One region of the Peribacillus muralis genome, then DNA from elsewhere that is predicted to be linked to it. Evidence: a T-box and tRNA genes for the amino acid it is inferred to sense, from the RefSeq annotation. Region 1 holds a T-box; the other holds one or more tRNA genes.

Region 1 (7,842 bases):
CGAAAAAGGTGATTGTATTGATGAATCATGTGAATAAGCATGGTCAATCGAAAATCTTGAAAACATGCACACTTCCATTGACTGCCAGAAACAGTGTGGACTTGATCATTACCGAGATGGCTGTCATGGAAGTTACGGATGAAGGGCTGGTGCTGAAGGAGGTCATGGCCCCTTATACCGTGAATGATGTGATTGTGAATACCGAAGCAAAACTGAAAATACATGCTGCTGTCAGCATCATTGAATAGTATCGCTCATTAAACGCAAAAACAGGAGGGGAAACCGTGACAGAAATAAAAAGGCGGATTAACGAATGGATCAAGGAACACCGTGAAGAAGGAACGGATTTATTGCAAAGAATGGTACAAGCCCCGAGTACGCAGGGCAATGAAGCTGGTGCACAGGCCATCGTCGCCGAAAAACTGAAGGAAATGGGTTTGCAGGTCGATATTTGGGAACCTGATGGCGCTGATCTGAAAAAGCATGACTATTTTTATTCCCCACGCAGTGACTTTTCCAACAGTCCTAATGTAGTCGGAATCATGAAAGGAACGGGTGGCGGCCGTTCGATTATCTTGAACGGACATATCGATGTCGTTCCGGACGGTGATCGCAATCAGTGGGATGATGACCCATATAGTGGGGCGATCAAGGATGGAAAAATGTTTGGGCGCGGCGTAACCGATATGAAAGGTGGCAATGTGTCCCTGATCCTGGCCATGCAAGCATTGAAGGAAAGCGGCCTTTCATTAAAAGGAGATGTCATCTTTCAAAGTGTCATCGAAGAAGAAAGCGGCGGGGCAGGAACGCTAGCGGCTGTCCTGAGGGGATATGGTGCCGATGCTGCCCTTATCCCTGAACCGACAAATATGAAGATTTTTCCGAAACAGCAAGGCTCGATGTGGTTCCGGATCTCTGTGAAAGGGCGCTCAGCTCACGGGGGAACAAGGTATGAAGGCGTCAGCGCCATTGAAAAAAGCATGATCGTGATCAATCATATACGTACGTTGGAAGAACAGCGAAATGCACGAATCACTGATCCGCTTTATGCAAACACACCCATTCCCATCCCAATCAATCTAGGTGTCATCGAAGGCGGCAACTGGCCTTCGTCCGTTCCCGACCTTGTCAAGGTCGAAGGGAGGATGGGCGTTGCCCCGGAGGAAACGATGGAGCAGGCAAAGCAAGAAATGGCGGACTGGTTAGTGCAGCTGGAAGAAAGAGACGATTGGTTCAAGGAACATCCGCCCATCTTGGAATGGTTCGGGGCACGCTGGGTTCCCGGAGCCATTGATGCAGAGCATGAACTCATGAATGCGCTCATTCACCAATACAGGCAAGTGGCCGGAGAAGACCCCGTCATTGAAGCCTCGCCATGGGGAACGGACGGTGGATTGCTGACACATGTCGGTGAAACACCCGCCATCGTTTTCGGACCGGGAGCAACCGAGGTTGCCCACTACCCGAATGAATATATCCTGCTGGACAACGTATTCTCCACAGCGGAAATCATCGCCCTGACCCTCGTTCAGTGGTGCGGGCTGGAGGTCGGACAGGAAGAAACCCATCAGGAAAAGATTGCAAATAGAAAGTAAGCGGCAATAAAACGGATAGCCTGCCTCGGTGGCAGGCTATCCGCTTTTAACTATATTTGCGAAAATAAGAATTTATCTGCGAAAAACGAAATATATCGACGTAATCGGCAGTTATATCTCCGAAAAACGAAATATATCGACGAAATCAGCAGTTATATCTCCGAAAATGAGAACCGGTCATGAATAATTGGTGAATATCCGCAGTATTATGATTATGTATGATAGTACGGAAGAGGAAAGGATCTGGATGATGCAAACGAAAGAAGCATATCGCGGTACTGGAATGGGAGTCATTTTCATGGCGTTCTTCGGTACGCTTTGGGCGGGGATCGGTGTAATGGGCTTGCAGGAATGGGGGTTTCCATACGTGGAACTCGCCTCCATGTTAGTTGGACTCTTATTGCTTATTGGAGGCATTTCATTACTACATCAGGCACAAAAAATGCCCGAACGAACTACAAGCCATTTTCAGCGTATCCGTTTTTGGTTCAACATCGTCTTCATCGCCGAAGGATTGCTGATTGGGGCTGCCATTGCCATCTGTAACGCGATTAAACAAACCGAGCTTATACCGGCCGTCATCGCGATTATCGTGGGCATACATTTTTTACCTCTGGCATCGCTTTTTCGAATCAAACTATACTATGTAACGGGAATCATGCTCTGCTTATTGGCACTTATCACTTTACTGGTCGCACCAAGCACCATCCTGCTTGGTGATCAACAAATTAGGGCAAAACTATCACTGCTCGGCTTTGGCTGTGCGATAACCCTTTGGACCACTGGACTTATCCTATGGTTTCGTCTGAAGCATGCAAAGAGCTGATAGTGCTTTGAATCAAAGCATGTACCTTTCCCTTGTCCATATTTTGAAAGAAGTAAATATCATGAACCACTTTATAGAGTTCGCCGTTCTTCGTGAAAAGGGCGCTTCCATTTGGAATTGCATATACCTCTCGTCCGGCTGAAAGGGGAAGTAATTCTCCATCGATCTTATCTTCGTAATGAACTTCAACGCTAAACGGAACGAATGCCAAGCCATCGACCACAATCGTTTCTGGATAGTCTTTATCTTTCGTCATTATGCAATCAGTGCAGAAGGCTAATGAGCCAGCACTATAACCAATGATCAAGCCTTTAAAGCTTCTTAAGATCGGTGTAAGTCCTTTTTCCTCCATTACAGTGATCAATCTTTCTGGCCTGCCGCCAATGAAATAAAGAGCATCATGTTCGTTTATAGCTTGTTTCATTTCTTTTTCTGAAAGGTTTTCGTTCAATACGTTAACACGTGCATGTTCCATGATGGAAAAAGCTTGTTTGATGGTTGCCAGCCATCCTTCATACCTGGAATGGTCCGTTGCAAACGGGATTATTAAAATTTTGGCATCACGCTTCAATATATTTGCAAGCTCCTGGTACACTTCATCCAATTCACTGTTCGCGTGATTGCCGCCGCCAATGAAACAAATATTCATATGTGTATGGCCCCCTTTAATTTCTCAGCCAAGTTAAAAGCCGGATGACCTGAAATGGTTCATTCCAAACCAGGATGAAGCCTAAAAAAAACGCGGCGACAGCCATAAATTTCGTTTTTCCTCTTTCATTTTTGTACATGGCGCCGAAGCTTAATAGCATGCCAAGTGATGATGCTGCGAATCCGAAGATCATTAAAAAATCGAAGGCTGCTTTACTGATGAAAGAACTGCCAAATGCCGCGGCACCCATCACCGCAAATACGATCGACCACCTGCTTGAATTTTTCATGTGAACCTCCTTGTTTACCAATTATACCAATCGGCAGAATACTAGGATAGGATTTGTTTATTTGTTAAAATAAATATTTTTTGGAATAAAATGTTGTAACTTTCAGGGATTGAATGTAATATGTATAACAATATAAAATTAGAAGCCATGATGAGGACAACAATCTTTTTTACGGTCTTAAGAGAGGGAAGGGCAGCTGCGAACTTCCTGGCTTAGGAAAAGGATTTACCGCCTTTGAGCTTTTATCGGTGAAGGATAGTAACCGATATCGACTAAGCTACGTTACAGCTCCAGAGCCATAGGTGATCGTACTTATGGGAAATTGGGTGGAATCACGGGTAAACGCACTCGTCCCTTATATTAGGGATGGGTGCGTTTTTTGTTTATAAAAATATTGCGATGAAAAGGACAATAATCATTTTTACGGTCTCAAGAGAGGGAAGGGCAGCTGCAAACTTCCTGGCTTAGGAAAAGGATTTACCGCCTTTGAGCTATATCAGTGAACGAGAGTAATTGATATCGTCTAAGCTGCGTTACAAGCTCCAGAGCCATGAGTGTTTTCTTGCTTATGGGAAATTGGGTGGAACCACGAGTAAACGCACTCGTCCCTTGCTTAGGGATGAGTGCGTTTTTTTATTATTCTAAAGGAGTGTGCATGTGATGGATGAAAAAATGATCAACATTCGATTCCCGGATGGGAAGCAGAAGGAATATCCGAAGGGAACGACAGTGGGGAGCGTGGCAGCCTCCGTCAGCTCAAGCTTAAGGAAAAAGGCAGCAGCAGGAAAGCTTGATAAGCAACTGGTTGATTTAAGTTTCCAGTTGAATGAAGGTGCTGAACTTTCGATAATAACACTTGATTCGGAAGAAGGGCTGCAGGTTATGCGGCATACATCGGCGCATATTATGGCACAAGCGGTGAAGAGACTTCAAGGCACAGCTGAATTGGGCATGGGCCCGGTCAACGAGGATGGCTTTTACTATGATTTTAAGCTGGCTCATCCTTTGAGCTTAGAGAGTCTGCAAGCCATTGAAAATGAAATGGAAAAAATCATAAACGAAAATCTGGAAATAAAAAGGATTGAGGTTTCCTATGAAGAAGCAGTGAAGCTTTTCCAGAATCGAGGGGAGTCATTCAAGCTGGATATAGTGAAGAACATCCCGAACGGTGAAAAACTAACGCTTTATCAACAAGGTGAATTTATCGATCTCTGCCGCGGGCCGCACCTTCCGGCGACATCCTATATAAAAGCATTCAAGCTGACTCGTGTTTCAGGTGCCTATTGGAGGGGAGACAAACGGAATGAAGTGCTTCAACGGATATATGGCGTGGCCTTCAGTAGCAAAAAAAATTTACAAAATCACGTGAATTTCATGGAAGAGGCAGCCAAACGTGATCATCGGAAATTAGGGAAGCAGCTCGAGCTATTCATGTTTTCCGAGGAAGCGCCAGGCATGCCATTTTATTTACCGAAAGGACAAATTATCAGGAATGAATTGGAAAAATTCTCGCGTGAGCTCCAAGGCGAGGGCCATTACGATGAGGTTCGCACGCCGTCCTTGATGAATCAGCGGTTATGGGAACAATCGGGCCACTGGGATCACTATCATGAGAATATGTACTTTACTGAGGTGGATGATACGAAATTCGCGATGAAGCCGATGAACTGTCCAGGTCATATGCTCATTTTCAAAAATAATCGTTACTCCTATAGGGATTTACCGATCAGGATGGCTGAGTTCGGTCAAGTCCATCGTCATGAGTATAGCGGAGCATTGAACGGCATGCTGAGGGTCCGGACATTTTGCCAGGATGATGCCCACCTATTCGTCCGGCAGGATCAAATCGAAGGGGAGATCAAGCAGGTGTTTCAACTGATTGACGAAGTGTATCGTACATTTGGATTCGAATACTCCGTGGAGCTCTCGACTCGACCAGAGGATTCATTGGGAGAGGACTCCCTTTGGGAAGCTTCTGAAGCAGCCTTGAAAAATGTGCTCGACCATATCGGCCTACCTTATCAATTAAATGAAGGAGATGGAGCATTTTACGGTCCGAAAATTGATTTTCATATTAAGGATGCATTAAACCGCAGCCACCAATGCGCAACGATTCAACTTGATTTTCAAATGCCGGAAAAATTCGATTTGACTTACATTGATGAACAAAATGATAAAGTCCGACCGGTCGTCATCCATCGGGCGATTTATGGCTCGATCGATCGTTTTTTTGGTATCCTGATCGAGCATTATGCCGGAGCTTTCCCGCTATGGCTTGCCCCGGTACAGGTCCAAATCATCCCTGTCTCGACTGTTCATATTCCTTATTGCCAAAAGCTTCAAAAACAACTGAAAAGTTTCGGCATAAGGGTCAAAACAGACGAACGAAATGAAAAGCTCGGATATAAGATCCGGGCAGCCCAGATGGAAAAAATCCCATATATGCTCGTCCTTGGCGATAAAGAAGAGCAGGAAAATGAAGTCAACGTCCGGAAATACGGTGAGCAAACAAATAAATCAAATTCAATAGAGGCATTCATCCATAAACTGCTTCTACAAATAAAGTCCCGCAGCAACTAACTCGCGGGCCTGCACCGATGATTGGCGAGAAAAAGCATCGAAATGGCGAGAAAAGCGCCCAAATTGACGGTAAAACACCCAATTAGCGAGAAAAACCCCCAATTGGCGAGTAAACCACCCCAATTGGCGAGAAAAGCACCAAACTCGCGGGAAAAGCACCCAAACTTTTGAGAAAAAGCGCGAAACCCGCAAAAAAAGCCTCTGCTTGGAGGCTTTTTTTTAACGTTATGGAGATGTTTCGTTTATGTAATTAGAGCCTTTGCGGCTTGTATGGCAAAGTATATGCCAATTCCTATAAGAGATAGGCCGGAGATGACGGATATGCCAATAAGGATGGGTTTGGATAAAAAGCGCCTGAAGCTGCTGGAGATGATGGCCATTGTGGTATCCCAGGCTAAGAGGCCGAGAAGGATGCCTGAGCTGTATAGAATTATATGATGAAAGTCGTATTTGGTTGTGGTGTTTGCAAGAATCGAGCCATAAATACCGAGCCAAAACAGGATGGATAAAGGGTTGGAGAGGGCCATGATGAATCCTGATGCAAAGGAAGAAAAGTGGGATTCTTTCGCATTCCGTGCATTCACTTCTATTTTACCTGCACTTGAAAGGCTTTCGATACCTGTATAGGTCAGGACAAAAAAGCCAAATAGCCATAAAAAGGTTTGTATGAAGGAGTTATCCAGAAAGCGGCTGACTCCGTAATAGACAAGGACTAAATAGACAGCATCCGCTAAAATGGCACCACAGCCGAAAATCCAGGCGTGCCAAAAGCCTTTCTTGATTCCTTTGTCCAATTGGCCGGCGTTAATGGGACCGATAGGAGCAGCTAGGGATAGCCCCAGCAATACATAGCTTAAAAAAACGCCCAATACTTCATCACCTCCTCATGAAAAACATTTGCTTAATTGAATGTATTCACGAAAAAGGACTTGTACCACTTTTTGTTTTGGAAAAGAAGCCATTCATTATCATGGGTATGCGCTGAATAAATCCTTCCGCCCAACAACATATTAATTAAAGACATCAAAATTCAATGAAGGACGATTGAGTCGTCAATTTTTTTTTGCCTTTGTATGCTGAAAGTCGTGTTTATAATGGATGAGGAGTGTAGGTATGGAAGGTCATGAGAAAAATAATGTCAGCATATGGTGCTTGATCAGTATGGCGTCAATCCCATTAGTTATGACACTTGGAAATTCAATGCTTATTCCGGTATTGCCCATTTTTGAGGAGAAGGTGGGGATATCTTCATTTCAATCAAGCATGGTCATTACAAGTTATTCCGTAGCTTCAATTTTTTTAATCCCTATCGCAGGTTATCTTTCCGATCGGTTCGGAAGGAAAATGGTCATTTTGCCAAGCTTGGTTCTTGCCTTGATTGGCGGATTGGTTGCAGGATATGCATCTTGGAAGATTGATGATCCATATACCTGGATCATCATTGGGAGAGTACTGCAAGGGATCGGTGCTTCTGGCGCCTCGCCGATCATACTGCCTCTAGTCGGGGATTTATACAAGGATGATGATGAAAAAACGAGTTCGTGCTTGGGCATCATCGAAACATCGAATACATTTGGAAAAGTGCTGAGCCCGATATTAGGTTCCCTTTTTGCCGCATTTATATGGTTTTTACCCTTTTTCTCGATTTCCTTCTTCAGCTTGATATCTATAGTCTTGGTTTTTTACTTTATTAAGGTACCAAAGGAAAAGGACGAACCGAAGAAACTAAAGGAATTTTGGCATGATACGAAACAAATCTTCAAGAAGGAAGGAAAATGGCTGTATAGCGTTTTCCTGATTGGTGTATTTGTCATGCTGGTTTTGTTCGGGGTCCTTTTCTTTTTGTCGGAAAACCTGGAGAAAATACATCATCTGCATGGAGTCAAGAAGGGCTTTGTCATTG
Region 2 (7,842 bases), 510 kb from region 1:
ACAATTACAATGACCTTTATCAAAACGAAGATGAAACGAACGGATTTCCAGAAGACTATGAAGGCTTTGCCGCAAATGATATTGAAGGTAAAAATAGAGTGGATATACCGAATAAAAGACAAAAGGAATACGAGGATACATTGGAAGCTGAACATATCGATTCCAACATTGGGGATATCCCTTATAAGCAAAGAGATCGTTATATCAATGAAAAGAAATGAACGAAAAAAAGAAGCATACATGATGTATGCTTCCTTTTTTGTTATGACCCGTACGGGATTCGAACCCGTGTTACCGCCGTGAAAGGGCGGTGTCTTAACCGCTTGACCAACGGGCCAAATGGCGGAGAAGGAGGGATTTGAACCCTCGCGCCGCTCGCGCGACCTACACCCTTAGCAGGGGCGCCTCTTCAGCCTCTTGAGTACTTCCCCATGGCTCCGCAGGTAGGACTCGAACCTACGACCGTTCGGTTAACAGCCGAATGCTCTACCACTGAGCTACTGCGGAACAATATGAATATGGTGGGCCTAAATGGACTCGAACCATCGACCTCACGCTTATCAGGCGTGCGCTCTAACCAGCTGAGCTATAGGCCCATATTTGGAGCGGGTGAAGGGAATCGAACCCTCATCATCAGCTTGGAAGGCTGAGGTTTTACCACTAAACTACACCCGCGAAATGGGGCGACTGATGGGAATCGAACCCACGAATGCCTGAACCACAATCAGGTGCGTTAACCACTTCGCCACAACCGCCGTAATATATTGCAAGGAATTTTGCAATAAAGGTGGCTCAGGACGGAATCGAACCGCCGACACAAGGATTTTCAGTCCTTTGCTCTACCGACTGAGCTACTGAGCCACAAATGTATTAAATTTTAAAAATGGCGGTCCCGACGGGAATCGAACCCGCGATCTCCTGCGTGACAGGCAGGCATGTTAACCGCTACACCACGGGACCTAATAATTGCGGGGACAGGATTTGAACCTGCGACCTTCGGGTTATGAGCCCGACGAGCTACCGGACTGCTCCACCCCGCGACGGTAATAATGGAACGATTAGCATCAAGTTTTCGTGTATATCGTTTCTTCGCTTCCTCTATGTAAGGTTGTTTCAAAACAACTTGCTGCTATTAAAAAAATGGAGGAGGTAGAGGGATTCGAACCCCCGCGGGATTTGACTCCCCTGTCGGTTTTCAAGACCGATCCCTTCAGCCGAACTTGGGTATACCTCCATGGCTTTGAAAAAAATGCATATGGTGGACCTTGTAGGACTCGAACCTACGACCGGACGGTTATGAGCCGTCTGCTCTAACCAGCTGAGCTAAAGGTCCTTATATTTATTGGTAGCGGCGGAGGGGATCGAACCCCCGACCTCACGGGTATGAACCGTACGCTCTAGCCAGCTGAGCTACACCGCCAATATAATATAAGTTTCTGATTGAAAAATGGTGGAGCCTAGCGGGATCGAACCGCTGACCTCCTGCGTGCAAGGCAGGCGCTCTCCCAGCTGAGCTAAGGCCCCATTCTTTTAAAAATCACGTGGTCGGGAAGACAGGATTCGAACCTGCGACCCCTTGGTCCCAAACCAAGTGCTCTACCAAGCTGAGCTACTTCCCGCAAAAAAAATGGTGCGCCCGGCGGGAGTCGAACCTACAACCTTCTGATTCGTAGTCAGATGCTCTATCCAATTGAGCTACGGGCGCATATATAAGATGGTGCCGAGGACCGGAATCGAACCGGTACGGTAGTCACCTACCGCAGGATTTTAAGTCCTGTGCGTCTGCCAGTTCCGCCACCCCGGCACATAAGAAAAGTGGAGCGGAAGACGGGATTCGAACCCGCGACCCCAACCTTGGCAAGGTTGTATTCTACCACTGAACTACTTCCGCATGAAAGATGCGGGTGAAGGGACTTGAACCCCCACGCCTTGCGGCGCCAGATCCTAAGTCTGGTGCGTCTGCCAATTCCGCCACACCCGCATGATAAAATGGTGAGCCATGAAGGATTCGAACCTTCGACCCTCTGATTAAAAGTCAGATGCTCTACCAACTGAGCTAATGGCTCGTGCTTGTACTGCTAGAATGAATGGTGCCGGCAAGAGGACTTGAACCCCCAACCTACTGATTACAAGTCAGTTGCTCTACCAGTTGAGCTACACCGGCAGGTGTAAAATGGTGGAGGATGACGGGATCGAACCGCCGACCCTCTGCTTGTAAGGCAGATGCTCTCCCAGCTGAGCTAATCCTCCATATGTAACTGCTTGGCGACGTCCTACTCTCACAGGGGGAGACCCCCAACTACCATCGGCGCTGAAGAGCTTAACTGCCGTGTTCGGAATGGGAACGGGTGTGACCTCTTCGCTATCGTCACCAAACATTGTTTACATTTTTTCAAGACATATATTATTATAACGTCTTTTTGAGAAAACGCAAGAAGAAATTTTCATTCCTTCAAAACTAGATAATAAGAAGGTATTTCATTTTTTAAAGCGTTGGTTAAGTCCTCGATCTATTAGTATCAGTCAGCTCCACATGTCGCCACGCTTCCACCTCTGACCTATCAACCTGATCATCTTTCAGGGATCTTACTAGCTTGCGCCATGGGAAATCTCATCTTGAGGGGGGCTTCATGCTTAGATGCTTTCAGCACTTATCCCGTCCGCACGTAGCTACCCAGCTATGCCTTTGGCAAGACAACTGGTACACCAGCGGTGCGTCCATCCCGGTCCTCTCGTACTAAGGACAGCTCCTCTCAAATTTCCTGCGCCCGCGACGGATAGGGACCGAACTGTCTCACGACGTTCTGAACCCAGCTCGCGTACCGCTTTAATGGGCGAACAGCCCAACCCTTGGGACCGACTACAGCCCCAGGATGCGATGAGCCGACATCGAGGTGCCAAACCTCCCCGTCGATGTGGACTCTTGGGGGAGATAAGCCTGTTATCCCCGGGGTAGCTTTTATCCGTTGAGCGATGGCCCTTCCATGCGGAACCACCGGATCACTAAGCCCGACTTTCGTCCCTGCTCGACTTGTAGGTCTCGCAGTCAAGCTCCCTTGTGCCTTTACACTCTACGAATGATTTCCAACCATTCTGAGGGAACCTTTGGGCGCCTCCGTTACTCTTTAGGAGGCGACCGCCCCAGTCAAACTGCCCACCTGACACTGTCTCCCACCCCGATAAGGGGCGCGGGTTAGAATTTCAATACAGCCAGGGTAGTATCCCACCAACGCCTCCACCGAAGCTAGCGCTCCGGCTTCTCAGGCTCCTACCTATCCTGTACAAGCTGTACCAAAATTCAATATCAGGCTGCAGTAAAGCTCCACGGGGTCTTTCCGTCCTGTCGCGGGTAACCTGCATCTTCACAGGTACTATAATTTCACCGAGTCTCTCGTTGAGACAGTGCCCAGATCGTTACACCTTTCGTGCGGGTCGGAACTTACCCGACAAGGAATTTCGCTACCTTAGGACCGTTATAGTTACGGCCGCCGTTTACTGGGGCTTCGGTTCAAAGCTTCGCTTGCGCTAACCTCTCCCCTTAACCTTCCAGCACCGGGCAGGTGTCAGCCCCTATACTTCGCCTTGCGGCTTCGCAGAGACCTGTGTTTTTGCTAAACAGTCGCCTGGGCCTATTCACTGCGGCTTTTCTGGGCTATTCACCCTAAAAAGCACCCCTTCTCCCGAAGTTACGGGGTCATTTTGCCGAGTTCCTTAACGAGAGTTCTCTCGCACACCTTAGGATTCTCTCCTCGCCTACCTGTGTCGGTTTGCGGTACGGGCACCTTACATCTCACTAGAGGCTTTTCTTGGCAGCGTGGAATCAGGAACTTCGGTACTATATTTCCCTCGCCATCACAGCTCCGCCTTGATGGAAACGGGATTTGCCTCGTTTCCGGCCTAACTGCTTGGACGCGCATATCCAACAGCGCGCTTACCCTATCCTTCTGCGTCCCCCCATCGTTCAAACGATGTATAGGTGGTACAGGAATATCAACCTGTTGTCCATCGCCTACGCCTTTCGGCCTCGGCTTAGGTCCCGACTAACCCTGAGCGGACGAGCCTTCCTCAGGAAACCTTAGGCATTCGGTGGAAGGGATTCTCACCCTTCTTTCGCTACTCATACCGGCATTCTCACTTCTAAGCGCTCCACCAGTCCTTCCGGTCTGACTTCAACGCCCTTAGAACGCTCTCCTACCATCGACACCTAATGGTGTCAATCCACAGCTTCGGTGATACGTTTAGCCCCGGTACATTTTCGGCGCGGAGTCACTCGACCAGTGAGCTATTACGCACTCTTTAAATGGTGGCTGCTTCTAAGCCAACATCCTGGTTGTCTAAGCAACTCCACATCCTTTTCCACTTAACGTATACTTTGGGACCTTAGCTGGTGGTCTGGGCTGTTTCCCTTTCGACTACGGATCTTATCACTCGCAGTCTGACTCCCAAGAATAAGTATTTGGCATTCGGAGTTTGACTGAATTCGGTAACCCGTTGGGGGCCCCTAGTCCAATCAGTGCTCTACCTCCAATACTCTCATCTTGAGGCTAGCCCTAAAGCTATTTCGGAGAGAACCAGCTATCTCCAGGTTCGATTGGAATTTCTCCGCTACCCACACCTCATCCCCGCACTTTTCAACGTGCGTGGGTTCGGGCCTCCATTCAGTGTTACCTGAACTTCACCCTGGACATGGGTAGATCACCTGGTTTCGGGTCTACGACCTCATACTCATTCGCCCTATTCAGACTCGCTTTCGCTGCGGCTCCGTCTCATCAACTTAACCTCGCATGAAATCGTAACTCGCCGGTTCATTCTACAAAAGGCACGCCATTACCCATTAACGGGCTCTGACTACTTGTAGGCACACGGTTTCAGGATCTATTTCACTCCCCTTCCGGGGTGCTTTTCACCTTTCCCTCACGGTACTGGTTCACTATCGGTCACTAGGGAGTATTTAGCCTTGGGAGATGGTCCTCCCTGCTTCCGACGGGATTTCTCGTGTCCCGCCGTACTCAGGATCCACTCAGGAGGGAACGAAGTTTCAACTACAGGGTTTTTACCTTCTTTGACGGACCTTTCCAGATCGCTTCATTTACCCCGTTCCTTTGTAACTCCATGTTGAGTGTCCTACAACCCCAAGAGGCAAGCCTCTTGGTTTGGGCTAATTCCGTTTCGCTCGCCGCTACTCAGGAAATCGCATTTGCTTTCTCTTCCTCCGGGTACTTAGATGTTTCAGTTCCCCGGGTCTGCCTTCAGTACCCTATGTATTCAGGTAAAGATACTGTTCCATTACGAACAGTGGGTTTCCCCATTCGGAAATCTCCGGATCAAAGCTTACTTACAGCTCCCCGAAGCATATCGGTGTTAGTCCCGTCCTTCATCGGCTCCTAGTGCCAAGGCATCCACCGTGCGCCCTTTCTAACTTAACCGTTAAAAAAGTCTTACAGATGCTTTGAAAAAATTAATTGCCTTCTATCTATTATCTAGTTTTCAAGGAACAAAGTGGAGAGAACCCATCACAACGTGATGCTTCTTCCGTGATTGAATGAATTACTCATTCAAAACTGAACAAAACAAAAGCGCACTCGTATTATCCTTAGAAAGGAGGTGATCCAGCCGCACCTTCCGATACGGCTACCTTGTTACGACTTCACCCCAATCATCTGTCCCACCTTAGGCGGCTGGCTCCATGAAGGTTACCTCACCGACTTCGGGTGTTACAAACTCTCGTGGTGTGACGGGCGGTGTGTACAAGGCCCGGGAACGTATTCACCGCGGCATGCTGATCCGCGATTACTAGCGATTCCGGCTTCATGCAGGCGAGTTGCAGCCTGCAATCCGAACTGAGAATGGCTTTATGGGATTCGCTTACCTTCGCAGGTTCGCAGCCCTTTGTACCATCCATTGTAGCACGTGTGTAGCCCAGGTCATAAGGGGCATGATGATTTGACGTCATCCCCACCTTCCTCCGGTTTGTCACCGGCAGTCACCTTAGAGTGCCCAACTGAATGCTGGCAACTAAGATCAAGGGTTGCGCTCGTTGCGGGACTTAACCCAACATCTCACGACACGAGCTGACGACAACCATGCACCACCTGTCACTCTGTCCCCCGAAGGGGAACGCCCTATCTCTAGGGTTGTCAGAGGATGTCAAGACCTGGTAAGGTTCTTCGCGTTGCTTCGAATTAAACCACATGCTCCACCGCTTGTGCGGGCCCCCGTCAATTCCTTTGAGTTTCAGCCTTGCGGCCGTACTCCCCAGGCGGAGTGCTTAATGCGTTAGCTGCAGCACTAAAGGGCGGAAACCCTCTAACACTTAGCACTCATCGTTTACGGCGTGGACTACCAGGGTATCTAATCCTGTTTGCTCCCCACGCTTTCGCGCCTCAGTGTCAGTTACAGACCAGAAAGTCGCCTTCGCCACTGGTGTTCCTCCAAATCTCTACGCATTTCACCGCTACACTTGGAATTCCACTTTCCTCTTCTGCACTCAAGTCCCCCAGTTTCCAATGACCCTCCACGGTTGAGCCGTGGGCTTTCACATCAGACTTAAGGAACCACCTGCGCGCGCTTTACGCCCAATAATTCCGGACAACGCTTGCCACCTACGTATTACCGCGGCTGCTGGCACGTAGTTAGCCGTGGCTTTCTGGTTAGGTACCGTCAAGGTACCAGCAGTTACTCTGGTACTTGTTCTTCCCTAACAACAGAACTTTACGACCCGAAGGCCTTCTTCGTTCACGCGGCGTTGCTCCGTCAGACTTTCGTCCATTGCGGAAGATTCCCTACTGCTGCCTCCCGTAGGAGTCTGGGCCGTGTCTCAGTCCCAGTGTGGCCGATCACCCTCTCAGGTCGGCTACGCATCGTCGCCTTGGTGAGCCATTACCTCACCAACTAGCTAATGCGCCGCGGGCCCATCTATAAGTGACAGCGTAAACCGTCTTTCCATCTTCCCTCATGCGAGAAAAGAACGTATCCGGTATTAGCTCCGGTTTCCCGAAGTTATCCCAGTCTTATAGGCAGGTTGCCCACGTGTTACTCACCCGTCCGCCGCTAACTTCAGGGAGCAAGCTCCCATCCATTCGCTCGACTTGCATGTATTAGGCACGCCGCCAGCGTTCGTCCTGAGCCAGGATCAAACTCTCCGAAGAAATGTTTGACTTGCTCATTTGCTTTTTTGATAGTGTGTGCTCACTTAAAATTTAACGTTGGCGCTTTGTTTTGTTCAGTTTTCAAAGAGCAATTTGTTGTCGTTTCTTCCAGAAGCGACCTCTATAAAGTAACATATTGTGTCACGTTTCGTCAACAACTTTTTTGAAGTTTTTTTCAAAAGCTTGTTAGCCGTTTGTGTTGCTGTCTTAGCGACAAGAAATAATATACCATGTACAAATAAGCTTTGCAATACGTTTTTAAAACTTTTTTTCAAAAATGATAATTTCCTGTCCACCTTCCTTTTTTCATTAATGATAGGCAAGTATGACTTGAAGCATATTACCATCCAAACGCTCATATGCATAGAAAGATATCTTTTTCCCATGAGGTGAAGCAATGAATCTATCATTAATCGGATTACTCATTTCCTACAGTATGGCCCTTTACTTATTCAGTACTGCTTTTTATGAAGCCATCAGGTTCAGCAGAGAAAAGGGCAAGGTGAATGGTTCGACTTTCTTATTCAGTTTTACTTTCGCTATGATTTTCACCAGAATCACCTATCTGTTTCACCCTTATTGAATAAGGCAGTAAGTCAGAACGACTTACTGCCTTCATACGGAGACTGCGGATTCTTTAAGCACCTTGCTTTTCCGTTCATCCCTTAGGAATATCATCAAACCGGCCAATATG

The links. A T-box is a leader RNA that pairs with one kind of tRNA and senses whether it is charged. The one in region 1 lies ahead of thrS (threonine--tRNA ligase), so its partner is inferred to be a tRNA-Thr.
Region 2: it encodes a tRNA-Thr, which carries the amino acid that the T-box ahead of thrS (threonine--tRNA ligase) is inferred to sense. The anticodon was not compared.

What each region holds. Positions count from the first base shown of each region.
Region 1 is NZ_CP017080.1:3,794,047-3,801,888, reverse strand. Features, by position in the region: gene ABE28_RS18445 (3-oxoacid CoA-transferase subunit B) at 1-248, shown strand, start outside; gene ABE28_RS18440 (peptidase) at 285-1,595, shown strand; gene ABE28_RS18435 (DUF7010 family protein) at 1,843-2,421, shown strand; gene ABE28_RS18430 (Type 1 glutamine amidotransferase-like domain-containing protein) at 2,384-3,070, opposite strand; gene ABE28_RS18425 (hypothetical protein) at 3,087-3,359, opposite strand; T-box leader at 3,498-3,718, shown strand; T-box leader at 3,750-3,972, shown strand; gene thrS (threonine--tRNA ligase) at 4,032-5,939, shown strand; gene ABE28_RS18415 (LysE family transporter) at 6,182-6,808, opposite strand; gene ABE28_RS18410 (MFS transporter) at 7,053-7,842, shown strand, end outside.
Region 2 is NZ_CP017080.1:4,304,018-4,311,859, forward strand. Features, by position in the region: gene ABE28_RS20825 (TraR/DksA C4-type zinc finger protein) at 1-221, shown strand, start outside; tRNA gene ABE28_RS20830 (tRNA-Glu) at 266-337, opposite strand; tRNA gene ABE28_RS20835 (tRNA-Ser) at 341-431, opposite strand; tRNA gene ABE28_RS20840 (tRNA-Asn) at 433-507, opposite strand; tRNA gene ABE28_RS20845 (tRNA-Ile) at 520-596, opposite strand; tRNA gene ABE28_RS20850 (tRNA-Gly) at 602-675, opposite strand; tRNA gene ABE28_RS20855 (tRNA-His) at 680-755, opposite strand; tRNA gene ABE28_RS20860 (tRNA-Phe) at 789-861, opposite strand; tRNA gene ABE28_RS20865 (tRNA-Asp) at 885-960, opposite strand; tRNA gene ABE28_RS20870 (tRNA-Met) at 967-1,040, opposite strand; tRNA gene ABE28_RS20875 (tRNA-Ser) at 1,142-1,234, opposite strand; tRNA gene ABE28_RS20880 (tRNA-Ile) at 1,257-1,333, opposite strand; tRNA gene ABE28_RS20885 (tRNA-Met) at 1,344-1,420, opposite strand; tRNA gene ABE28_RS20890 (tRNA-Ala) at 1,449-1,524, opposite strand; tRNA gene ABE28_RS20895 (tRNA-Pro) at 1,543-1,619, opposite strand; tRNA gene ABE28_RS20900 (tRNA-Arg) at 1,629-1,705, opposite strand; tRNA gene ABE28_RS20905 (tRNA-Leu) at 1,716-1,804, opposite strand; tRNA gene ABE28_RS20910 (tRNA-Gly) at 1,817-1,891, opposite strand; tRNA gene ABE28_RS20915 (tRNA-Leu) at 1,900-1,981, opposite strand; tRNA gene ABE28_RS20920 (tRNA-Lys) at 1,991-2,066, opposite strand; tRNA gene ABE28_RS20925 (tRNA-Thr) at 2,089-2,164, opposite strand; tRNA gene ABE28_RS20930 (tRNA-Val) at 2,175-2,250, opposite strand; rRNA gene rrf (5S ribosomal RNA) at 2,261-2,376, opposite strand; rRNA gene ABE28_RS20940 (23S ribosomal RNA) at 2,494-5,426, opposite strand; rRNA gene ABE28_RS20945 (16S ribosomal RNA) at 5,598-7,148, opposite strand; gene ABE28_RS20955 (hypothetical protein) at 7,546-7,731, shown strand; gene ABE28_RS20960 (DMT family transporter) at 7,764-7,842, opposite strand, start outside.